One region of the Rhodoferax sp. SPJ21 genome, then DNA from elsewhere that is predicted to be linked to it. Evidence: predicted binding sites of a transcription regulator. Region 1 holds the regulator's gene; the other holds the start of a gene.

What was found. The regulator LexA, encoded in region 1, represses DNA repair genes until DNA is damaged. The targets are predictions, from matches to a motif close to ACTGTATNNNNATACAGT.
Region 2: a site for LexA is predicted at 9,296-9,313, ahead of AC4BBN_RS00975 (PA0069 family radical SAM protein). Genes of this name have one in related genera too.

What each region holds. Positions count from the first base shown of each region.
Region 1 covers NZ_JBYZMO010000003.1:396,684-408,906, reverse strand. The annotation lists gene AC4BBN_RS17200 (hypothetical protein) at 1-487, shown strand, start outside; gene AC4BBN_RS17195 (Crp/Fnr family transcriptional regulator) at 506-1,225, opposite strand; gene AC4BBN_RS17190 (hypothetical protein) at 1,529-3,688, shown strand; gene AC4BBN_RS17185 (D-2-hydroxyacid dehydrogenase family protein) at 3,798-4,805, opposite strand; gene AC4BBN_RS17180 (hypothetical protein) at 4,890-5,228, opposite strand; gene lexA (transcriptional repressor LexA) at 5,315-5,992, opposite strand; gene AC4BBN_RS17170 (asparaginase) at 6,091-7,113, shown strand; gene adk (adenylate kinase) at 7,165-7,821, opposite strand; gene kdsB (3-deoxy-manno-octulosonate cytidylyltransferase) at 7,913-8,668, opposite strand; gene AC4BBN_RS17155 (Trm112 family protein) at 8,665-8,847, opposite strand; gene lpxK (tetraacyldisaccharide 4'-kinase) at 8,866-9,882, opposite strand; gene AC4BBN_RS17145 (ExbD/TolR family protein) at 9,887-10,303, opposite strand; gene AC4BBN_RS17140 (MotA/TolQ/ExbB proton channel family protein) at 10,310-10,942, opposite strand; gene xseA (exodeoxyribonuclease VII large subunit) at 11,282-12,223, shown strand, end outside.
Region 2 covers NZ_JBYZMO010000001.1:230,094-242,316, reverse strand. The annotation lists gene uca (urea carboxylase) at 1-2,978, shown strand, start outside; gene atzF (allophanate hydrolase) at 2,975-4,786, shown strand; gene AC4BBN_RS00995 (DUF445 domain-containing protein) at 4,887-6,170, shown strand; gene AC4BBN_RS00990 (DUF5666 domain-containing protein) at 6,236-7,693, opposite strand; gene AC4BBN_RS00985 (DUF6502 family protein) at 7,690-8,562, opposite strand; gene AC4BBN_RS00980 (hypothetical protein) at 8,657-8,953, opposite strand; gene AC4BBN_RS00975 (PA0069 family radical SAM protein) at 9,430-10,512, shown strand; gene AC4BBN_RS00970 (methyl-accepting chemotaxis protein) at 10,770-12,223, shown strand, end outside; gene AC4BBN_RS00965 (phosphoethanolamine transferase) at 12,214-12,223, opposite strand, start outside.

The DNA of each region.
Region 1 (12,223 bases):
TATCGTCGGCACCGAGTTGCGCGTACGCGCGGACGTTTCTCTGGACCCCGGAATCGCCATCATGCTGATCAATCGGCCCCTGAAAGAAGCGTTGGAGCAGCGCGCCTTTGAGCAGGTAACGCACGGCGTGCAGACCATGGTGGACACCGATCTCCCCGAGGAGGCGCGCTGGCTGGCGCTCTACGACCAGGTCGGCTGGAGCAGCGCCCCCCTGGAATTCTGGGACCGCTACGCCATCGTGGCGGAAACCCGGGCCCAGGCCCAGCAGTGGCTGGAGGGCCCCTTGCTCCCCCTGTTGATGGACTGGCCTACGCCGGCCGTGCAGCAGATGACGCCGTTCATCCTGCGCCTGCATCACGGGCGGCTGGAACTGCGCATGGAGTACGGCAACGCTGACCTGGCTGTGCTGGAGCATGTCTGCAAGCTGTTCCAGCAAGCCTGCATATCGGCGCAGACCTTGGTGGCGGATGGAGCGCAGTACCGCTGAATCGGCTCTGCGGCTAGCTCAGCCGTCGGACTCAATGATGCGCAGCAGCGCTGCACGGTCCCGCACCATCAGGCCCGAGGGCTCGATGCGTATCACCTCGTCGCGCTCCATGGACTTGAGCTCCTGGTTTACGCGCTGGCGTGACGCACCTAGCAACTGCGCCAGCTCTTCCTGAGCCAGCTGCAGGCTGATGCGCACCTCGTTGGCATTGGCCAGGTTGGGAATGCCGTAGCTGCGCACCAGGTGCAGCAACTGTTTGGCCAGCCGGGCGCGCAAGGGCAGGGTGTTCAGGTCTTCCACCAGGCCAAATAGCTGGCGGATGCGCCGCGAGTGCAGTCGCAGCAGCGCTTCATACAGCTCGGTGTGCTGGCCCAGTATTTTTTGGAAGTCGGCCTTGGCCACGCACAGTAGCGTGGTGTCGCCGTGCGCATAGGCGTCATGGGTGCGGCGGTCGCCGTCGAAGATGGCCACGTCGCCAAACCAGGTGCCAGGCTCCATATAGGTCAGGGTGATCTGCTTGCCCGAGATCGAGGTGGAGCTGACCCGCACTGCGCCCTTGGCGCAGGCAATCCACTCCTCTGGCGGGTCGCCGCGGGCTGCGATCAGCCCGTTGTCCTGGTAGCGTTTGACGTAGGCGCAGCGAAGAATATCGTGCCGTAGCGAGGGTGAGAGCGTGGAAAACCAGCGGCCGGTGTTGATTGCTGCACGTTCTTCAATGGTCAGTATGGGTTCGTCCATGGTCTCTTATTTTCCTGGCGGCTGAATCCTGGATTGTCGCGCCGCGCTTATCTGCCGCGTTTGCGGGTTGTTACCCGGGGTTTAAAAAAGCTGGCTAATATGGTTCTGCGGTCTCGCAGGGCGCCGGATATGCCTTAAATGGGGGTTGTTAAGGCCATAATTTCGATGCTTAAAATTGTTACCAGTCGCGCCCTCTAATGGTATGGTCTATCTGTATTAAAAAAACGTCATCAAATCGCAGTGAAATTACGTAACACCCTCCTAGGTTCGACCCTTCTCGTCGCCGCTTTTGGTAGTTCCGCCTTGTCGCTGGGACGTGCAAGAGGCGCCGTCGTATTGGGTCAGCCACTGGACTTGGCGATAGACGTGCGTTTGGACTCTGCGGATGACAGCGCGAGCAATTGCTTCGAGGCCGAGGTGTTCCACGCGGAGACCCGGGTGGACCCCAACCGGGTACGCGTGATTCTGGTTGCTGGCTCGCAAACGCAGGACGCCGTGGTGCGCGTGCGTTCATCTGCGGCGGTAGACGAACCCGTGGTTGGCGTGGTGCTGCGATCGCTGTGCAGCCAAAAAACTTCCCGCCGCTACGATTTTTTGACAGATTTCCCAGTAGAGACGCGTTCTGCGGCCGTGCCCACCATCATCGCGGCAGCGGTTACCAGTCCTCCGGCGGCCGCTCCATCACCGGCCCCCGATGCGCCTGCACCTGTGCAGGCCCGCACTCCGGCTCCTGCGCCCCGTCCGGCGCGTGTGCGTGCTACGCCAAACCCGGCCAATGTGCCCCAGGCCGTGGCGGCCCCGAAAGTGGAGGCGGCGCCGAAGCCCGTCGTTGCCAAAGAAGCGCCGCCCGCACCCAAGCCGGTCGTCAAGGCCGAAACACCAGACAACAAGCCGCATTTGAAGCTAGAGGCCACCGAGACCCCCGACGAACGCGTGGTCCAGCTGAAGCCTGCAACGGATATGGTGGTGGCTCCTGAGGAAAATGCACAAAAACGGGCTGAGGCCGCCGCAGCATGGCGCGAGCTGAACCATTTGCCTGCGGATAAACCGGAAGAGAAGCAAAGGCTGCTCAGTCTGGAGGCTGAATCCAAGGCGCTCAAAGCCCTGCTGGCCAAGAATGAAGCGGACTTCAAGCTGCGCTTGGAGCGGCTGGAAAACAGCCGCTCCGACGACGGCCTGGTCTATACCCTGGCTGGTCTGCTGGCAGCCGCTGTGGCTGCTGCGGGCTTTTTCTGGAACCGCGCGCGCAAGTCGCCACGCTCAGGCGGCGGAACCGATTGGGCCCACCATGGCGAGCTCAGCGCCGAAGAGGTTGAACACCTGGCAACTCCTAGCCGTGCCGCCCCGCTGACGGTACAACCACCGCCCAACACTTTGCCCGGCGCAAACCAGGACACCGAGGTAGATGAGTCCTTGGTAGCCGATCTGCAGCGGCTGAATGCCATGACGGCGCCGCCCGTGCCGCCGGTGCAAGCGCCCACGCTACGTCAGCGTGTGACGTCTGAGCCTGTGCGTGGCCAGTACCCCGAAGATTTTCTGGATGTGCAACAGCATGCCGAGTTCTTTGTGTCCCTGGGCCAATATGACCAGGCGATTGAGGTGCTGCGCAAGAACGTCGATGAAAACATCGAAGTCAACCCACTTGCCTACCTGGAGCTGCTGAAGATATTCCACTCGCTGGGCCGCAAGAGCGAGTTCAACCACCAGCGCGATGCGTTCAACCGCATCTTCAACGGCCATGTACCTGCGTTCGAGTCGTATGCGGATGAGGGGCGTGCGCTGGAAGCTTATCCCGCCGTCCTGCGCAGCATCGAAACCCTGTGGGAAAGCCCCAAGGTTTTGGACTTTATTGAGTCCTGCCTCTTCCGCGACCCGGCCGCAGCTCCGATCAAGCCCTTCGACCTCGCGGCCTACCGCGAGTTGCTATTGTTGTACGCCATGGCCAAGAGTGTGGTTCGCAAGGGTGTTGCACCGCTGGCTGTGGATGGTGTTTCTTCGGAGCGTGGCGGCCGTATCAGCGGGCGCCAACAGCTGGAGCCAGGCCTGAAATCTTCGATGGTTGATGGCGAGGCTGGGCTGCGCGAAACCACTTTCACCCAGCCCATGCTGTTGATGCAGGAGTCGGCTGTGGCGACCTTGGACGATGTGCCGGATGACACGGAAGAGGCTGCGGTCGAGAAAGCGCCGGTGGACCTGGATCTTGACTTGGACTTGGATCTGGACTTCTCCAACTCCGAACTGGCGGCCATGGAGCAGCGGCCCGTGGCTCCAGATACCCAGGAGCCTCAGGAGCCTCAAGATTCGGCTTTGCCCAGCCTGGATTTTGTGATCGACGATGAGCCCGCGCCTACGCTGCCACCGCCTTCGGTGGCACCGACTCCTGCTGCACCGAACAGCCATTTGCTGGAGTTCGATCTCTTTGATCCACAGGTCGAAGCCAAGATCGCGCCGAAGAACAAATAAGCCTATCGGATGGCGGACAAGAGCTTCAGTGCTCTTGCCCAGAAAAAAGGGCCTGACGCTATAAATCAAATAGCGTCAGGCCTTTTTTGATGGATGGGTGAGCTGCGGCTTAGCGGCGCACCTGCAAAGCACCGGGGTTGACGATATTGGTCGGCGTACCCTTGATGAAGTTCAGCACGTTGTCAAACGCGGCGTTGAAGTACATCTCATAGCTGTTTTGCTCCACATAGCCGATATGTGGCGTGCAGATGCAGTTCTCCAGCCGCAGCAGCGCGTGGCCCTGCAGAATTGGCTCGCTCTCAAATACGTCCACGGCGGCCATACCGGGGTGGCCCCGGTTCAGGCCGGCCAGCAGGGCATCGGGCTCGATCAGTTCGGCGCGCGAGGTGTTCACCAGCAGGGATGTAGGTTTCATGCGCGAAAGGTCTTCTAGCGTGACGATGCCCCGGGTTTCGTCGTTCAAACGCAGGTGCAGGGACAGCACGTCCGACTGCATGAACAGGTCTTCTTTACTCGACGTTACTTCCACGCCATCGGTCAGCGCGCGTGCGCGTGAAGTGTCGCGGCCCCAGACCAGCACCCGCATGCCAAATGCGCGTGCGTAGCCAGTGACGATCTGGCCAATGCGGCCATAGCCCCAAATACCCATGGTCTTGCCCTTGAGCAGGGTGCCCATGCCGAAATTGGGTGGCATGGAAGCGGTTTTCAGCCCTGACTGCTGCCAGACGCCGTGCTTCAGGTTGCTGATGTAGTTTGGTAGACGGCGGGTGGAGGCCATGATCAGTGCCCAGGTCAGCTCGGCTGGCGCTGTGGGTGAGCCCACACCTTCGGCCACAGCAATGCCGCGTTCGGTACAGGCGGCTACATCCACATGGGCGCCGATGCGGCCGGTTTGGGCAATCAGCTTCAGGCGTGGCAGCTTCTCGATCAGTTGGCGGTTGAGTTGCGTGCGCTCGCGGATCAGCACAATGATGTCGGCATCTTTGAGTCGGACGGAGAGCTGGCCCAGGCCTTTGACGGTGTTGGTGTAGACCTTGGCTGCATAGGGTTCCAGCTTGGTGGCGCAATCTAGTTTGCGCACCGCGTCTTGGTAGTCGTCGAGGATCACGATGTTCATCCCCGCATTGTGCCTTGGCGCAAAGACCATCCAGCATTGGCGGCCTGTCAAAGCCGGGCTGGTGAGGCCCTAAAAGCGGCGCTTTTACTGCAGCAGGGCACCCGCCCGAGGCGCGGCTTCCAGGGCGGCCAGGCGGTCCAGCTCGGCGCAGACATCGGCCATGCGACCAGAAATGCGCATGCGGCCTATGCCAGACTGCTGTGCGTCCATGACACGGAGTACGCGCAGTGGCCGCTGTGGTGCGGTTTGTGGATAGGCGGCAGGGCGCAGGGCACCTGTGGCGGTGTAGGGCGCGCAGGCATTGGTACGTGATGCCGCCCCGGTATATGGCATGCGCCGGGAGCTGCTGCTTGCAGTGAACCAGCCGACCAGGCCCTGGAACGAACCCAGCAGGTCAATAGACGAAAACGATGCGATTCCCATATGAAACTCCCTCAGCTTGTTTGGCGATGGACACGGAACAGGTTGGCGTGCGGAGCAGGGCTAACCTGGCAGACGATGCGGCTGAATCAGTTCAGCAAGGTATTACGTATCAGCCCCACGGCCAGGCCTTCGATAGCGAAGTTTTCACCTGGTGCGACCACGATGGTGGAGTAGTCGGGGTTTTCGGGTAGCAGCTCGATCAGTTCCTGGGTGCGGCGGAAGCGCTTGACGGTGACTTCATCGCCAAGGCGGGCAACGATGATCTGGCCGTTTTTGGCGTCGTTGGCAGACTGCACGGCGAGCAGGTCGCCGTCCAGGATGCCGATGTCGCGCATGGACATGCCGCGCACCTTGAGAAGGTAGTCGGGCTTGTAGCGGAACATGCTGCTTTCCACATGGTAGGTTTGGTCGATGTGTTCCTGCGCCAAAATCGGGGAGCCGGCAGCGACACGGCCAATCAGTGGCAGGGCTAATTGGCTGAGTGTGTGCTGGAAGCGTGATTCATTGATGGAGCGCAGAGTGTCGGTCTTGAGCCGGATGCCGCGGGAGGTGCCACTGACCAGTTCGATGGCGCCTTTGCGGGCCAGGGCCTGCAAATGTTCTTCGGCGGCATTGGCCGACTTGAAGCCAAGGGTGCTGGCGATTTCGGCCCGGGTGGGGGGGGCGCCGGTGCGGGCGATGGCGGACTGGATCAGGTCCAGAATCTGCTGCTGGCGGGCGGTGAGTTTGGCGGACAAGTTCGAGGTGAACGTGGGCAGATCCATGGGTGACTCCGGTACGTGGCGGTGTGGATAGCGGTTTAGATGGCTGTTTTAATATCCAGTACCTGTATTTTTAACCAGTTTTTGAAAGTTTGCAAGCCATGGCGGTAAATACAAACGCGGCGGGTTCCAGCCCGGCCAAGATCGTGGTGCTGGGCACTGGCGGCACGATTGCCGGCCGCGCCACCAGTGCCGGTGACAACATTGGTTACACCGCTGGCGAGGTGGGCGTGGAGCAGCTGCTGGGGCCGGTGGCGGCCTTCCAGGGCGCCGGTGTGGAGTTCGTGGCCGAGCAGGTGGCACAGGTGGACAGCAAGGACATGGGCTTTGCCCTGTGGCAGCAACTGGCACGGCGCTGCGCCTACTGGCTGGAGCAGGCTGACGTGGCAGGCATCGTCATCACCCACGGCACTGATACGCTGGAAGAGACGGCGTATTTTCTGCAGGCGGTGCTGCTGCCAGCCAAGCCGGTGGTGCTGACCTGCGCCATGCGCCCGGCCACCGCCTTGGTGCCGGATGGGCCGCAGAACCTGCTGGATGCCGTCGTGGTGGCGTCAACGCCAGGAGCCCATGGGGTGGTGGCCGTGTGCGCCGGCAACATCCACAGCGCGCTGGATGTGCAAAAGGTACATAGCTACAAGGTGGATGCGTTTTCTTCTGGCGATGCGGGCCTGGTTGGCTTGGTGGAAGAGGGGCAGGTGCGCCAGCTGCGGCCTTGGCCGACCGTACCTGAATTCCATGTAAAAAATAGGCCTGTAGCGCAGGCAGTATCTGCACAAGTAGCTATCAAAAATAGAGTGATGTCGGAATCGGCTTCTGAAGATTGGCCACGTGTCGAAATCGTCCTGAACTATGCAGGTGCCGGCGGCTTGGTGGTAGATGCCCTCGTGGCCCAGGGGGTGCGCGGCATCGTGGTTGCGGGTACCGGCAATGGCACTTTGCATGTGGACTTGCAGGCCGCCCTGCTGCGGGCCATGGAGGCAGGTGTAGCGGTGGTTCGGGCGACGCGCTGCGTGTTTGGCAGGGTACTGGCGACGCCCGCCGATGCTATTGCCGATGCGCAAGGCCTGTCTCCCGCGAAGGCGCGCATTGCGCTGATGTTGGCGTTGCTGGCCATCGTATGAAAAAAGGCCGCCAGGCATGCCTGGCGGCCTTTCGCAAAACTGCGTGGGGGCTCAGTTGGCCAGTGCGGCAAAAGCCCGTGCGGTGATTTCGTCCACGCTGCCGGTGCCGCTGATGGCGCGGTATTTAGGCGCCAGGCTGGGTTCGTTGCGGGCCCAGCTGGAGTAGTAATCCACCAGCGGACGCGTTTGGGCGCTGTACACCTCCAGGCGCTTGCGCACGGTTTCTTCCTTGTCGTCGTCGCGCTGGATCAGCGGTTCGCCGGTCACGTCGTCCTGGCCTTCGACCTTGGGCGGGTTGAACTTGACGTGGTAGGTGCGGCCCGATGCAGGGTGCGAGCGGCGGCCACTCATGCGTTCGATGATGGCGTCAAACGGCACATCGATTTCCAGCACGTAGTCCAGCTTCACGCCGGCGGCCTTCATGGCGTCCGCCTGGGGCAGGGTGCGGGGGAAGCCGTCGAACAGGCAGCCGTTGGCGCAATCGGGCTGGGCCAGGCGTTCTTTCACCAAATTGATGATCAGGTCGTCGCTGACCAGGCCGCCGGACTTCATGACCGCATCGGCTTGCTGGCCCAGGGGGGTGCCTGCCTTGACGGCTGCGCGCAGCATGTCGCCGGTAGAGATTTGTGGGATGCCGTATTTTTGGCAGATAAAAGTTGCTTGCGTGCCTTTGCCGGCACCGGGTGCACCCAACAAAATTAGTCTCATGGAAGTTCCTCGGAGTATTTAAAACCACGTGGCGCTGCTGGCCACACGGGGTGGCCGCAACGCTTCATTGCGCTGGAGGATACCAGAGGCTTCAGTACAGTTTGCTTACGCGTTCCAGGTCGTCTGGCGTGTCCACGCCTGCGCCGGGCGCATGGGCTGTCACATGGACCGCAATACGGTGGCCGTGCCACATGGCGCGCAGCTGTTCAAGGGCTTCGGTGACCTCGATCGGGGCCTGCGGCAGGGTTGGAAACAGCCTCAAAAATCCTACCCGGTAGGCGTAGATGCCGATGTGGCGCAGCGGTGCCGGGTCGGGCAGGGCGGTGAAGCTGCGCTCTGCCGTGGCACCGTCACGCCACCAGGCGATGGGTGCGCGGCTGAAATACAGCGCGTGCTGCTGGGCGTCCAGCACCACCTTGACCACATTCGGGTTGCAGAAGTCTGCCAGGCTGGTGATGGCATGGGCGGCAGTGCCCATGCTGGCCTGGGGGCGCTGCTGCAGCAAGGCGCCGACTTCGTTGATCAGCGCCGGGTCGATCAGCGGCTCATCGCCCTGTACGTTGACCACGATGGCGTCGTCGGTCAGGCCGAGCAGTTCGCAAGCTTCGGCCAGGCGGTCGCTGCCGGAAGGGTGGTCGTCGCGGGTCAGGATGGCTTCCACGCCATGGGCCTGGCAGGCGGCTAAGATGGCTGGGCTGTCGCAGGCCACCACGGTGCGTTGGGCCTGGGACTGCATGGCGCGCTGTGCTACCCGCACCACCATGGGCGCATCGCCCAGAGCCGCCAAGGGCTTGTTCGGCAGGCGGGTAGAGGCCATGCGGGCCGGGATCAATACAGTGAAGCTCACAGGCCCAGCTCCTCGTCGCTCAAAGTGCGGGCTTCGTTTTCCAGCAGGATGGGAATGCCGTCGCGCACCGGGTAGGCCAGGCGGGCACTGCGCGAGACCAGCTCTTGCTTTTCGCGGGCGTATTGCAGCGGGCCCTTGGTGACGGGGCAGACCAGCAGCTCCAGAAGTTTGCTATCCATGGGGAATCTCGGTCGGTATTAGGTAAGCGCAGAAGTGCGTGCAGGGGGCGATGATAGCCAGGGATCGACCCGTTGGTCGAGCGCAGCCAGAAAGCCGGCGTCCAGCTCCAGCACCAAGGGTACAGCCAGTGCGTCCGGCTGGTAGCGCCATAGTTTGACTGCATCTTTTTCGGTACAAATAACGGTTTCGCGCAGGTGATCCGTGCGCTGCCAGCTATCAAAATTGTAGTGATCTGGCAAAGCCTGGGTCTGTGACAGCTGCAGGCCAGCCGCCCGCAGCATGGCGAAAAAATGGTCTGGCTGGGCAATGGCGGCCACGGCATGCAGGGGGGTGGCCTGCAGGCTGGACAGCGGGCGCCGCGTGCCGTCGGCCTGCAGCGCATAGTCGGCGAGCCTGCGCTGCGCCCGAAAGCCGGCAAAGGCCGGGTACTGGCCGGTGTGCAGCACGAGATCCACATGGCGCGGCCAGGCTTCGCGCAGCGGCCCGGCGGGCAGCAGAAAGCCGTTGCCCACGCCACGGTCGTCAAAAATGCAGATTTCCAGATCGCGCTGCAGCGCGTAATGCTGCAGACCGTCGTCGCAAAGTATCAGCTGGGTCTGGGGGTAGGCCGCCAGCAGGGCCTGGGCCGCATCTAGGCGTTTGCGCGCTACGAACACCGGCACCTGGCAGCTGCGGCGCACCAGGGCGGGCTCGTCGCCCACCTCGGCGGCGGGGCTATCGGGCAGTACCTCTCGGCAATCGTCGGTGCTGCGGCCGTAGCCACGGGACACCACGCCTACTGCAATGCCACGCGACTTCCAGTGCTGGGCCAAGGCCATCACCACCGGGGTTTTGCCCGAGCCGCCAGCGACCACGTTGCCGACCACGATGACCGGCACCGGCACACCACCGGTGCTGAGCCAGCCCGTGCGGTACAGCAGCTTGCGCAAGGAATGCAGCAGACCGTACAGCAGTGACAGCGGCCACAGCAGCCAGGCCAGCGCCCCGCGCGTGCGCCAGGTGCGCAGCAGCCTGCCTTCCATGCCCTCGGCCATGGGCTTACTTGGGGGTGGATTGGGTGGCAAACGTGATCTGGTTCAGGCCTGCGCGGCGCGCGGCCTCCATCACGGTGATGACTGACTGGTGGGTGGCGCTGGCATCGGCGCTGATGATGACCACCATGTCTTTGCCGCCTTGGGCAGCGTTGGCCAGGGCTTGCGAGACCACGTCGATGCTGCGGCCTTCTACCGCGCTTTTGTTCACCGCGTAGCGCCCGTCGCTGCTGACGGCGACGATGATTTCCTTGGGGTAGTCGCGCTGTGCATCGGCATTGGCTACCGGCAGTTTGACCTGCAGCTCGGTGAACTTGCTGTAGGTGGTGGACAGCATCAAGAAGATCAGCACCACCAACAGAACGTCGATGAACGGGATCAGGTTGATTTCGGGCTCTTCCCGGTGGCGGTGGCGAAAGTTCATAGCCTGTCAGCCCCGCTTGCGTACCGAGCTCAAGTGGCGGGCGAACTGGTCTGCGGCCAGCTCCAGCGCCAACAGGTATTCGTCCACACGGGCACGGAAGTAGCGCCAGAAGATCAGCGAGGGGATCGCCACCATCAGCCCGAAAGCGGTGTTGTACAGCGCTACCGAGATGCCGTGTGCCAGCTGGGCTGGGTTGCCGCCCGAGCTGCCACCGCCGGTTTGCGAGCCAAAGATGTCGATCATGCCGATCACGGTTCCCAGCAGACCCAGCAATGGTGCTGCGGAGGCAATGGTGGCCAGGGCGCTGAGGTATTTCTCCAGCTTGTGGGCGACCGAGCGGCCGGTGCTTTCCATGGCGGTGCGGATGTCTTCGTCGCTGCAGCGCGGGTGCGTGTGCAGCACGCGAATGCCGCTGGCCAGCACTTCGCCCAGCAGCGAGTTTTGCGCCAGCTGGTTCACCACGCCCGGCGCAGGCAGAGTGACCTGGGACACGGCCAGTACCTCGTCAAGCAGTTTCGGGGGGGCAATTTTGGCGGTCTTGAGGCTCAGAAAGCGTTCAATAACCAGGGCCAGCGCCAGGATGGAGCAGGCTACGAGGGGCCAGATGGGCCAGCCTGCGGCTTGTATGATCGAAAACAATATGGCTCTCCGCGCTGATAGATTCTTTGCGATTATGGCTTAGCCGCTTGCGACATCCGCGTTTTGTTCCGTATCTCTTGAAACCCCCAAGCCACCCACATTTCCTGTGGATAACTTTGTGAAGAACTTATATCCAAAGTGCTGAAATCCAGCATCCATGCGGGCTCGTGACACTTCGATGAAAATTTAGGCAGAAAAAAATCCAGTGAAATCAATCACTTACCACACAAATTCAGCGTTTCCCGCGGGTTTTTTCGAAATTCGACGGATTTGTGCCATCCGTGCCGTGCCTGTGGAGCACTTGCCCGGCCAACCTCGCGCTGCGGCGCGCCAGGACTGATGGTGGACGCCCCAAACCCAGCATTGGCGCCGCGTATCTGGCCGGTTGGTGCGTTATGCCGCGCCATTGCTGATGCGCTGGAGGCGCGCTTCAACCCTGTCGCGGTGCGCGGCGAGATTTCGGGCTTTTCGCGCGCATCCAGTGGGCATTGCTACTTCAACCTCAAGGACGGCCAAGGCCAGATCCGCTGTGCCATGTTCCGGCGCGCGGCCAGCCTGCTGGACTTTGCGCCACGCGATGGTGAGCTGGTGGAAGTACGCGGCCGCCTGGGTGTGTATGAGCCGCGTGGTGATTTGCAGCTGATCGTGGAGAGCATGGGCCGCGCAGGGCAGGGCGCCTTGTTTGAGCAGTTTCTACGGCTCAAGGCCCAGCTGGAGTCCGAAGGCCTGTTTGACCCTGCACGCAAACGCCCCTTGCCACCGTTGCCACGCGGCATTGGTGTGGTGACCTCCTTGGGGGCTGCTGCCTTACACGATGTGGTGGCGGCCTTGCAGCGGCGGGTGCCGCATATCCCTGTGGTGCTGGTGCCGGCTTTGGTGCAGGGTGCGGCGGCACCAGGTGAACTGGTCAAGGCGCTATCAACTTTGTATCGCTTTGCGCAGGCGGAATCTGCGCCAGAGGCCGATTCGGTACATATAGATGCCATCCTGCTGGTGCGCGGCGGCGGCTCGCTGGAAGACCTGTGGGCCTTCAACGACGAGCAACTGGCGCGCACCATTTGCCAGAGCCCGGTGCCGGTGGTCAGTGGCGTAGGCCATGAAACCGACTTCACCATTGCGGACTTTGTCGCCGACCTGCGCGCGCCCACGCCCACGGCAGCCGCCGAGCTGGTGGCCCAGCCGCGCGATGTCTGGCTGGGGGCTTTGGCTTTGGCGGGCCAGCGTCTGCAGGATGCCGCACTGCGCCAATTGGATGCCCAGGGCCAGCGGCTGGACAGCGCG
Region 2 (12,223 bases), on a different contig from region 1:
TGTTCGGCGATGGCAAAGGCCAGGTGGTGGCGCTGGGCGAGCGCGACTGCTCGGCCCAGCGGCGCAACCAAAAGGTGATCGAAGAAACTCCGGCACCCGGCCTGTCGGACGCCACCCGCGCCGCCCTGCAGCAAACCGCCGTGCGCCTGGCCGAAGCTGTGCATTACCGCAGCGCCGGCACGGTGGAATACGTGCTGGACGCCGACACCGGTGCCTTCTATTTTCTGGAGGTCAACACCCGCCTGCAGGTGGAGCACGGCGTGACCGAGCAGGTGACCGGCGTGGACCTGGTGGCCTGGATGCTGAAGCTGGCGCGGGGCGACAACTTCGCGCTGACCGTGCCCGTACCCACTGGCGCATCGATCCAGGTGCGGCTCTATGCAGAAGACCCGGCGCGCAACTTCCAGCCCTGCGCGGGCGGTTTGACCGAGGTGGTCTTCCCGACAGACGCGCGCATCGAAACCTGGGTCGCCACCGGCAGCGAGGTGCCACCCAACTACGACCCGATGATCGCCAAGCTGATCGTCACCGGCAGCGACCGTGCCGATGCGGTGGCCAAGCTGCAGGCTGCGCTGGCCTCCACCCGGCTGGCGGGCATAGAAACCAATTTGCGCTACCTGCGCACCGTTGCCGCCGACCCGGTGTTTGTGGATGGCTTAATGGTCACCCGCAGCCTGGCCGACCTGCACTACCAGCCGCAGGCGCTGGAGGTGCTGGACGCCGGCGTGCAGACCACCGTGCAAGACCACCCAGGCCGCGTAGGCTATTGGGCCGTGGGCGTGCCCCCCAGTGGTCCGATGGATGACCTGGCGATGCGCCTGGCGAACCGTCTGGTGGGCAACGCAGTGGATGCAGCGGCGCTGGAATGCACCCTCAGCGGCCCCAGCCTACGCTTCCATAACGACACCGTGGTCGCCGTGTGCGGCGCGGCTATGGCTGTCACTGTGGACGGCGTGGCGCTGCCGCTGTGGCAGTCGCACACGGTCAAAGCTGGCAGCGTGCTCAAGCTCGGCGCGGTGCAGGGCGCTGGCGCACGCACCTACCTGGCACTGCGTGGCGGGCTGGATGTGCCGCTGTACCTGGGCAGCCGCTCCACCTTCACGCTGGGCCAGTTCGGCGGCCATGCGGGCCGCACCCTGCGGGTGGGTGACATGCTGCACATCGGCGCAGATGCGGTCGCTGCACCGCTGGCGGTATTGCCCGCTGATGTCGTGCCTGCCTACCAAAACCATTGGGACATCGCGGTGCTCTACGGTCCACACGGCGCGCCGGATTTCTTCACCGATGGCGATGTGCAGATGTTCTTCGGCACCGACTGGCAGGTGCACTACAACTCCAGCCGCACCGGCGTGCGCCTGATCGGCCCCAAACCCGAGTGGGCGCGGCGCGACGGCGGCGAGGCCGGGCTGCACCCGTCCAACATCCACGACAACGCGTATGCGATTGGCGCCATCGACTTCACCGGCGACATGCCGGTGATCCTCGGCCCCGATGGCCCCAGCTTGGGCGGCTTTGTCTGCCCGGCAGTCGTGCTGGCCAGTGAGCGCTGGAAGATGGGCCAGCTGCGCCCCGGCGACAGCGTGCGCTTCCGGTGTGTGACGGCCGACGAGGCCCTGGCCCTGCACGCCGCGCAAGAGCGCCGCATTGCCGACCTGGCCTGGGTACCGCCCGCGATTCCGCTACGGACCGAGGCCGTGGGCTCACCCATCCTGGCCGACCGCGCGGCCCAGGGCGACCGGCCCGCGCTGGTGCTGCGCCAGGCCGGTGACCGCTATGTGCTGGTGGAGCTGGGCGACGCGGTGCTGGACATCGCGCTGCGCATGCGCGTGCACGCCTTGATGCAAGCGCTGCAGGCGCAGGGCCTGCCGGGCATCGTAGACCTGACGCCGGGCATCCGCTCGCTTCAAATACATTTTGAGCCGCTGGCGCTTGATTTACCTGCGCTGATAGCTGCGATTTTTGTAGCAGACGACGCGCTGGGCAATACCGCCGACATCGTGGTTCCCTCACGCACCGTGTACCTGCCGCTGAGCTGGGACGACAGTGCCACCCGCTTGGCGATTGAAAAGTACATGCAATCGGTGCGGCCCGACGCGCCCTGGTGCCCCAGCAATATCGAGTTCATCCGCCGCATCAACGGGCTGCAAAGCATCGAGGAAGTGCAGCGCATCGTGTTCGACGCCCGCTACCTGGTGATGGGCCTGGGCGATGTGTACCTGGGCGCGCCGGTGGCCACGCCGCTGGACCCACGCCACCGCCTGGTCACCACCAAGTACAACCCGGCCCGCACCTGGACGCCGGAGAACGCGGTGGGCATTGGCGGCGCCTACATGTGCGTTTACGGCATGGAAGGCCCGGGCGGCTACCAGTTTGTGGGCCGCACGCTGCAGATGTGGAACCGCTGGCGCGATGCGGCCAGTGGTGCGCTGGCGTTTGAGGCCGGCAAACCCTGGCTGCTACGCTTCTTCGACCAGATACGCTTCTACCCGGTGGGCGAAGAGGAGCTGCTGCAGATCCGCCGCGACTTCCCCGCCGGCCGCTACCCGCTGCGGGTGGAGGAGGGCACCTTCAGCCTGCACGACTACAGAGGCTTTCTGGCTGACAACGCCAACGACATCGCCGCCTTCCGTTCCTTGCAAGGCCAGGCATTTGAAGAAGAGCGCGAGCGCTGGCGCCTGGCCGGCCAAGCCGAATACGTGGGCGAACCGGAGGCGCTGGACGCCGCAGTTTCGCAAGATGACCTGCCCCCCGGCGCGCGCAGTGTCGCCAGTGCCGTGCCCGGCAGCGTGTGGAAGCTGCTGGTGGCCGAAGGGGACGCGGTGGTGGAGGGCCAGCCGCTGCTGGTCATCGAATCGATGAAGATGGAATTCACCGTGGCCGCGCCCTGCGCCGGCACGGTGTGGCGCATGGCCTGCCGCGAAGGCGGGGCCGTGGCGGCCGGACAAGACGTGGTGGTGATTCAAGGAGAGCAAGCATGACAACAAACCCTATTTCCCTCAGCCTGGGCGCGCTGCAGCAGGCCTACCGCAACGGCAGCCTGACACCGCTGCAGGTGGTGGAGCACGTGGTGACCGCCATTGGCGACGACCCGCACACCGCATGGATACACCGCATTGACGCCGCCAGCTTGCGTGTCCGCGCCCAAGCCCTGATGGACCGTGGCCCCGAGGGCCTGCCGCTGTGGGGCATACCGTTTGCCATCAAGGACAACATCGACCTGGCCGGCGTACCCACCACCGCCGCCTGCCCCGACTACGCCTACACACCCGAGCGCGGCGCCTTTGTGGTGCAGCGCCTGCTGGACGCGGGTGCCATCGCCATCGGCAAGACCAACCTGGACCAGTTCGCCACCGGCCTGAACGGCACGCGCTCGCCGTATGGCGCCTGCCACAACGCCTTTAACCCGGACTATGTGTCGGGCGGCTCCAGCGCCGGCTCGGCGGTCTCGGTGGCCCTGGGCCATGTGAGCTTTTCATTGGGCACAGACACCGCCGGTTCGGGCCGCGTGCCGGCCGGTTTCAACAATCTGGTGGGCTTGAAACCCAGCCTGGGCTTGCTGTCCACTAGCGGTGTGGTGCCGGCTTGCCGCTCGCTGGATGTGGTGTCCATCTTTGCGTTGACGGCGGACGACGCGCAGCAGGTCTTCGCCGTCGCCCATGGCTTTGATGCACAAGACGCCTTTTCGCGCCCGGCGCAGCCGCATGGCTTCGACTTTGGCCGCGCCGCCCACTGGCGGGTTGGCGTGCCGCGTGCCGACCAATTGCAGTTTTTCGGCGACAGCGCGTATGCCCAGTGCTATGCCGACGCCTGCGCCCACGCCCAGGCGCTGGGGGCGGAGCTGGTGGAAATCGACTTTGCCCCCTTCCAGGAAACCGCCCGCCTGCTATACGAAGGCCCCTGGGTGGCCGAGCGTTACCAGGCCATCCGCACTTTTATCGACGCGCAGCCCGAGTCCGTGTTCCCGGTCACGCGGGAGATCACGCTGGGTGGTGCCAAGCCGTTGGCCGCCGATGCCTTTGCCGCGCAGTACCGCCTGCGAGCCCTGGCGCAGCGCTGTGCCGCCGTGTGGTCCAGCATGGACTGCATGCTGTTGCCCACCTCGCCCACCATCCACAGCATCGCCACCATGCTGGCCGAGCCCATCGCCCGCAATAGCGACTTTGGCTACTACACCAACTTCGTCAACCTGCTGGACTATGCCGCCATCGCGGTGCCCATCGGCTTTCGCCCGGACGGTCTGCCCTGCGGTGTCACCTTTGTGGCGCAGGCGCACCAGGACCAGCCCTTGCTGCACCTGGCCCAGCGCTGGCAACAGGCGCTGCAGGGCAGGGCTTCAACGCTGGGCGCCACCGGTCTGGCGGCCGTGCCCTTTGAGGCCGCCAATGCAGTGCCTTCTGGCCAGGTGCGTGTGGCCGTGTGCGGCGCCCACCTGCAGGGCCAGCCATTGAACCCGCAGCTCACCAGCCGGGGCGCCCGCCTGGTGCAGCGCACCACCACCGCAGCCGTGTACCGCCTGTACGCCTTGCCCGATGGCAAACGCCCCGGCCTGGTTCGCGTGGCCGAAGGTGAAGAGGGTGGTGCGGCTATCGAGGTGGAAGTGTGGGACTTGCCTGGCGCGCAGTTTGGCAGCTTTGTCGATGGCATCCCGGCACCTCTGGGGATTGGCCGTACGTTGTTGGCAGATGGCTCGTCTGTCGCGGGCTTTATCTGCGAGCCTTCCGGTTTGGTCGGTGCACGGGACATCACGGCTTTTGGCGGCTGGCGGGCCTACAAGGCACAGGGATAAGATTTAAGTCAAACAGGCCGCTAGCGCAGATTCCACCTGCGCCAGCTGCTATTAAATTTGTATCAAGGTGTGCATCGGCGTGAGCGGCTATGCTGCAGCCATGGCATCCACCCCTGACCACCGCCGCCAGTCGCTGCGCCGCATGCAGTGGTTTGCGATTGCCTTGTTGCTGGCCTCGCTGTGCGGCTTGCTGGCCAGCCACTGGATGGGCGGGCAGGGCGGCTGGGGCTGGCTGCGGGCGTTCTGCGAGGCCTCGGCCGTAGGCGCGCTGGCCGACTGGTTTGCGGTGGTGGCGCTGTTTCGCCACCCGCTGGGGATTCCGCTGCCGCACACGGCCATCATTCCGCAGAGCAAGGAGCGCATTGCCGACAGCCTGGCCGACTTTGTGCGCGACCATTTTCTGGACCCGCAAACGCTATTGGCCAAGCTGGCGGTGTTGGACCCGGCGCAGCGCCTGGGCGAGTGGCTGCGCGACCCGGCGCGGGTCGGCTTTTGGGTGACTGAGGCGCGCGGCTGGGCGCTAGCGACCTTGAACATGTTTGACGACGAGCGCATGCAGCGCGCCACGCTGGAGCTGTTGGTAGCGCAGGCGCGGCGCTGGGATGCGGCGGCCACCGCCGGCGAGGTGCTGGGCCTGTTGACGCAGGGCGGGCGTCACCACGCACTGCTGGATGCGGGGCTGGTCAAGGTCGGTAAATACCTGGCCCAGGATGAAGTCAAGGCCACGGTGGCGCAGCTGCTGCTCAAGCATGTGCGCAAAGAGTGGCCGAAGGTGGTGGGCATGGTGGACGCGGTGGCTTCTACGTCCAAACTGGCGGACAGCATGGCCGAGAAACTCAGCGCCTCGGCGTTGGAAGAGTTGCGCGAAGTGCTGGCCCAGCCTGAACACCCTATGCGCCTGCGCTATGAAGCCTGGTTGACCGAATACATCCAACGCTTGCGCGACGAACCGGCCCTGCGCCAGGCCTGCGACGACCTGAAGGAGCGCGCGCTGACCGACCCAGTGCTGCGCAGCTTTGTGGCTACGCTGTGGACCGACATCAAGCGGCGCTTGCAAGACGATCTGGCCGACCCGCAGTCCGCCATTGGCCGCAATCTAGAGGGCGCGCTCAATACGGTGGGGGAGCGGCTGGCCAGTGACCCCAGCCTGCGCGATGCCATCAACGAGCATGTGATGTCTGCTGCGGGCGCGCTGGCGGGCAGCTTGCGCACCGGGGTCACCAGCCACATTGCGCAGACCATCAAGGCCTGGGACGACCGGCAACTGGTGCAGGAGCTGGAGCTCAGCGTAGGGCGCGACCTGCAGTTCATACGCATCAGCGGGACCCTGGTGGGCGGCTTGGCCGGCGTGGTCTTGCATGCGCTGGTGCTGTGGCTGGTGTGAAGCTGCGGCCACTGGCTGGGCTGGTGGGGCATTTCTTGGCTGTGAAACGGCCCACCAGGGCGCCGCTATTTCCCTTTGCCTTTTCCGCCCGAACCGCCCGAACTGCCGGACCCGCCTGAGCTACCCGAGCTTCCAGAGCTTCCAGAGCTTCCAGAGCTGCCTGAGCTACCTGAGCTACCAGAGCTGCCTGAGCTGCCTGAGCTACCAGAGCTACCAGAGCTACCAGAGCTACCTGAGCTACCAGAGCTACCAGAGCTACCTGAGCTACCAGAGCTACCTGAGCTACCTGAGCTGCCGCTGTTGCTGCTTTTGCTGTCATCGCCAGACTCCGACTTGCCCGAGCTTTGCGAGCTGGAGCTGCCGCTTGAGTCGTCAGAGCTAGTGCTGCTTGTGCTGCTGCTACTTTCACTCTTGCCGCTCCCAGAGTTGCGGCGCTTGGCTTCGCTGTGCCGCACCTCAATGTGCTGCACGGTGACACGGTCATTGCTATCGCGCAGGGCGGTAATGCGTACCCGCTGTTCCCGATCGCCGCTCAGTGCAGCACGCTCTGCGCCGGGCAAGGCCTGGGCCAGAGCCATGCGTCCTTGGCCAATGTCCACGCTGTCGCGCGAGGCAGATTTGACATAGCCTTCCATCACCACGCGTTCCACCGGCCCCAGGGTGTTGTGCGTAGGCTGCGTTTGGAGTGCGGTGGCAAGCAGCTCGCGCCCGTTCCAGGTACCCATGACCTGGACTTCCTGGCCTTGGCTTGCGGCACGCCATGCACGCAGCCCGTCCAGGAAGCCCAGCCTCTCCGTGTGCACGGTGGTGCCACCGATGCGGACATTGCCGTGGGCGGCAGATACGGCCAGGCCTGTGAGCATGGCTTGCGCTTGCGCAGGCACGGCCTGCAGGTGCGACATCTCGATGCTGCCGTCGCTGAGCCTGTAGCCGCTGACGCGCACCCATTGCCCCGTTTGCAGGCCCAGCAGGCTGGAGGTGGCGTCGCCGACACGTACGCTTTGCCCCAGCACCGTCAGCTCGCCTTGGGCCGGGTTGACGGACTCTACCGGGCCGATGACCAGGTGCTGCAGAGCAATCTGCCGGGCTTGCAATTCGTCTCCCTGGCCGGTTGCGGTTACCACCACCACCTGGCCTACGGACAGCGCGCTGGCCGGCGCGGGTAGGCCGTTGTCGTTGATGGGGGTGGTGGCGTCGTAATGCACCTCCATGCCGTTGACGCAGATGCTGGCAAAGCCGGTGATGACACCCACAATGCCCGTGCCGCCAATGCCGCCGTTGTCATGCAGCTCGGCGCTGTCGATACCCGTGCCACCGATGCCGGGTCTGGTGGCTACATTGCCGGTGCCGCCTATGCCCGGGCGCAGCGCGGTGTCGCCGGTGCCGCCTATTCCTGGCGCCGCAGCTGCGGGGTTGGTGGGCGAGTCGCTCTTACCACACACGTTGGAGGCAAGGGCATGCGGCGCGCTGAGCAGTGCTGCCAGCAGCGTCGCGGCAGGAAGGCGGAGCCATTTGGGTTTCATGGTGTTCCCCCCGGTATTGGGGGCGGCGCGGTATCTGCAGGAACCGGCTCGGAGTAGAAGTACACGCCAAAGGTCATGCGATGCCGTGCAGTAGCAGCGGGGGCATCTGCCTGCTCCAGGGCTAGCGCATTCTTGTTGACGGCCAGCAGGGCTTTCATGGCGACGTCTCCGCTTTGCTTGGCCAGCAGGGCGATGGAGGCTTCGCTGAGCGCGTCGTATTGCACGCTGCGCTCCAGAAACGGCGGTTTGCCACCCAACAGGTTGCTGGCGGCCGCAGCAGCATGGTCGTGCAGGTTGTGGCCAAAGTAATAGGCTTTTTCGTCAAAGCCTTCACTGGGTACAAAGGCTTCGGCATTCAGGCACACACGGTTGCTGGCGTCGATATGCACCACGCCCAGGCGTAGCCACTCGTCCAGCACCACGCGGGAGCGGATGTCGCTGTTGACCCCCGCCACCAGGCTTTCGAATGATTGCTCACCGCCTTCGCTGGCAAAGCGCGCCAAGGGAAGGGGGCTGCCGTCTTCATGCAGGTAGCGCGGCGACCCCAGCCACACGGCCACCAGCTCGGCACCCAGGGATACGACGTCGGGCACCGCATCGGAGGTTTGCTGCAATTCGGCCCGCAGGCGGCTGACGTCTTTGCGGTGCACGCCCGTCATCAGGCTGATTCGGCTGTCTGTGGGCGGCTTGTTGTCAAGGCGGAATTCGCTTGCGGCGACGTCCACAAACAAATTCTTCAACAGCTCGGCGACGTAAGGGAAGGTGATGCCTTGCGACAACATGACCCGCACAACTGGGCGTAGAACTTTGCGCAGCGCGCGGACCAGGGACGGTGGTGGCCCCGCTGGGGAGGTGGTAGAGCTATCCATGCCGTAAATGTATCGCGGTTGTGGGAAAAAATTACACAATAATCTTGCAGTGGGAAAAATTCCCGCATATAGTCGAATTGTGTGCGGGAAAAAATCACACACATTTGATCCATAAACCACTTCTAAGGAACCACACCATGAACACCCTTCGCACCGCCTTTGTGGCTACGACGGCCTCCTTGTTGCTTGCGCTGGCCAGTACTTCGGCCATTGCCCACAAGGGAGGTTCCTCTGGTTCCTCTGGCTCATCTGGTTCCTCTGGTTCTCGCGGCTCCTCCTCTTCCGGATCGTCCTCTTCCGGATCCTCCGGATCGTCCTCATCCGGCTCCTCCTCTTCCGGATCGGCCTCTTCCGGCTCTTCGTCGTCCTCCTCGGGTAGTTCTTCCGGCACCTCCTCGACGGGCTCCTCGTCGTCGCGCTCGGCTACCAGTGACGATTCAGGTGGTAGCCGTGCCGGCCGAGGCACTGACGATGCGGCAGGACATGTGCGTCAAGCGCGTGGTGCGGACGACGCGCCTGGCCATGTTCGCCATGAACGCGGGGCCGATGACACGGCATCTACCGGCACTACCACCACATCAAGCTCCGTGACGCCCTGAGCATTAGCCGCAGCCCTTCACGCGGTGGATTGATTGCGTCGGTTGGGGGGGGGGGGCGCAACTTGCAAGTCGGCGCAACACAAGCGTGTAGGTCGCTTGCCTAGTCCCCATAGATACCCAAACAGCACTAAAATACTGTATTTAAATACAGTTATTTATGTGCTGCCCCGGTGCTTCTATTTTTATAGCTTCTCGCGCTTGCCTGATGTGCGTTAGGGCGCTTGGGGCTGTGTGTACGTGGGACTACCGTAGGCGTACGGGGTGAGCCATGGCCGAGGTCCATATCCCCCTACAGTCCATCAAAGGCCGTGGCACGGCCACACACCTGGCGCACCGCTTCGCGTCGGTAGACCGGGCCGCGTTCGACGATGGCTGGGGCACCCTGGAGGGCGCTGAGCCTGCAGCGCCGTTGGCCACCCAGGTCATTTTTGAAGACGCCCGCAGTGCCATCACGCATAACGACTCGCCCGATATTTATTTTGAATACGGGCTCAACCCCTACCGTGGCTGTGAGCACGGTTGTATCTACTGTTATGCCCGTCCCACACACAGCTACCTGAATTTGTCTCCCGGGCTGGACTTTGAAACCAAGATCATCGCCAAGCGCAACCTGGCCGAAGTGCTGGCGCGTGAGCTGGCGGCAAAAAGCTACGTGCCGCGCATGATTGCCCTGGGCACGGTGACCGACGGCTACCAGCCGATTGAGCGCGAGCTGCGCCTGACGCGCAGCGCCATTGCCGTAGCCCATAGCTGCCACCACCCTTTCGCCTTGGTAACAAAAGGCAGCGGTGTGGAGCGCGACCTGGACCTATTGGCCCCCATGGCCGAGCGCAAGCTGGCCGCCGTCTACATCACCCTCACCACGCTGGACGGCGCCCTGGCCCGCACGCTGGAGCCCCGCGCCGCCGCGCCGCACCGGCGCTTGCGCACCATCCGTGCACTCGCCGAGGCGGGCGTGCCGGTGGGTGTGAGCGTGGGGCCGCAGATTCCGTTCATCAACGACGATATGGAGCAGGTGCTGGCTGCCGCCTATGAGGCGGGCGCGCGCACCGCCTTCTACACCGTGTTGCGCCTGCCCTGGGAGGTGCAGCCTTTGTTCCGTGAATGGCTGGCGCTGCACTACCCGCAGCGCGCAGATAGGGTGATGGCCCGCATCCAGGAAATGCGCGGCGGCAAGGATTACGACGCCGACTTCGCCACCCGCATGAAGGGCAGCGGCCTGTGGGCCGACTTGATACGCCAGCGCTTTCACAAAACCTGCGCCAAGCTGGGCCTGAACCGCGAGCGGGTGGAGCTGGATATTGGCCAGTTTCGGCCGGGGCTGCTGTCGGGGCAGGGGAGTTTGTTTTAGCGGGTGCTACGTTTTGTGTAGCGCTACGTGCAGACAGAAAATGGGCGTACGAAGTGTTGGGCTTGCAGTTTCTAGCTTTTTTTGGTTGAGACCTGCGCCAGGTCTTGTATTGTTTTTGGATGACGATTGGTGGGCTTGGGGCGCAAGAGCGGTGTTAACCCTGTTGCATGGTCTATATCCGCTGCGCAGTAATACGTTACACAAGCTTTATGTGCGGTTACATCTTAAATACCCGTTCCCGAGAATGGTAGACACCCATGACAGTCACATCTCCATCTAGAAATACGGGTGCCGCCGCGCGCGCACTATTGGGTGACCAGGCCTTGCTTGCTGCTGTGTGTTTGGCGGCTGCAGCCAGCATTTTTTTGGGCATACAGTTTGTGGATTCCGGTATGGCATGGGTCGCGACGGCAGTGCTGTTGGCGATTGGCTGTGGCGGGTATTACATCGCAAGCGGTACGCGCGCCAGCCGCTATGTGCTGACGTTTGTGCTGGTGTCTTTTGTTGCCCTGCATATCCAGTTGGCGCGGGGCATGCTGGAATTGCACTTTGGCGTATTCGTGGTGTTGGCCTTTTTGTTGGTGTATTTGGACTGGCGCGTGATTGTTTTCGCGGCACTTCTGTTCGCTGTGCACCACATAGTTTTTGATCGCATGCAGGCTGCCAGCTGGGGGTTTTATTGCACTACCGAGCCGAGTTTTTCACGCATCTTGCTGCACGCACTGTATGTGTTGATCCAGTCTGCGGTGGAAGTAGTGGTGGCTTTGAAAATGAGTGCTGCGGCGCGCGAGGGTGATGAACTGGGGCAGGTGGTGGATGTGGTCAACCAGCCCGACGGCATTGCACTGAACGTGGAAGCGGTGAAGGTGCGTACTACGGGTGGCAACGCGTTGAAAAGTACTCTTTCGCGTCTGGACGTGGCTGAGGCGCGTGTACGCGCCTCAGCGCACAGCATCGATGAAGCATGTGCCGATATCGCCGGCGGCAACCGTGACTTAAGCCTGCGTACTGAGCAGACGGCTGGCAATCTGCAGCGCGCCTCCGGCAGCATGGCGCATCTGACGGAGGCGCTGCGTGAATCTGCCGAAAGTGCCCGGCAAGCCAATCAGCTGGCAGCGAGCGCTAGTGCAGTTGCAGCAAAGGGGGGCGACGTGGTGGCCCAGGTGGTGCACACCATGGACGGCATTAACGAGTCCTCTGTGAAGATTTCGAACATCATCGGGGTGATCAATGGGATCGCTTTTCAAACCAATATCCTTGCGCTGAACGCTGCAGTAGAAGCCGCACGGGCTGGTGACCAGGGCCGTGGTTTTGCCGTGGTTGCTTCCGAGGTGCGGTCTCTGGCAGGGCGTTCGGCCCAGGCTGCCAAGGAGATAGAGCTTTTAATTGGTGCCAGCGTGGAACGGGTAGGTCATGGAAGCGCGCTGGTGGGCCAGGCTGGTGCCACCATGGCGGAAGTTGTGCGCAGCATCCAGGCATTGACCGATATCGTAGGCAAAATTAGTGGCGCCAGTTCGGCACAGGCCGCTGACGTGGCGCAGGTGAGTGAGATGGTGGCGCAAATGGACGAAGCCACGCAGCAGAATGCCGCCGCAGTGGAAGAGGTTGCAGCAGCAGCCAGTAGCTTGAATGCGCAATCTGAGGAACTGGTGCACGCTGTAGCCATATTCAAGGTGGCCGGCGGCGGTCTAGCCCCGACCGTCAGGGCTTT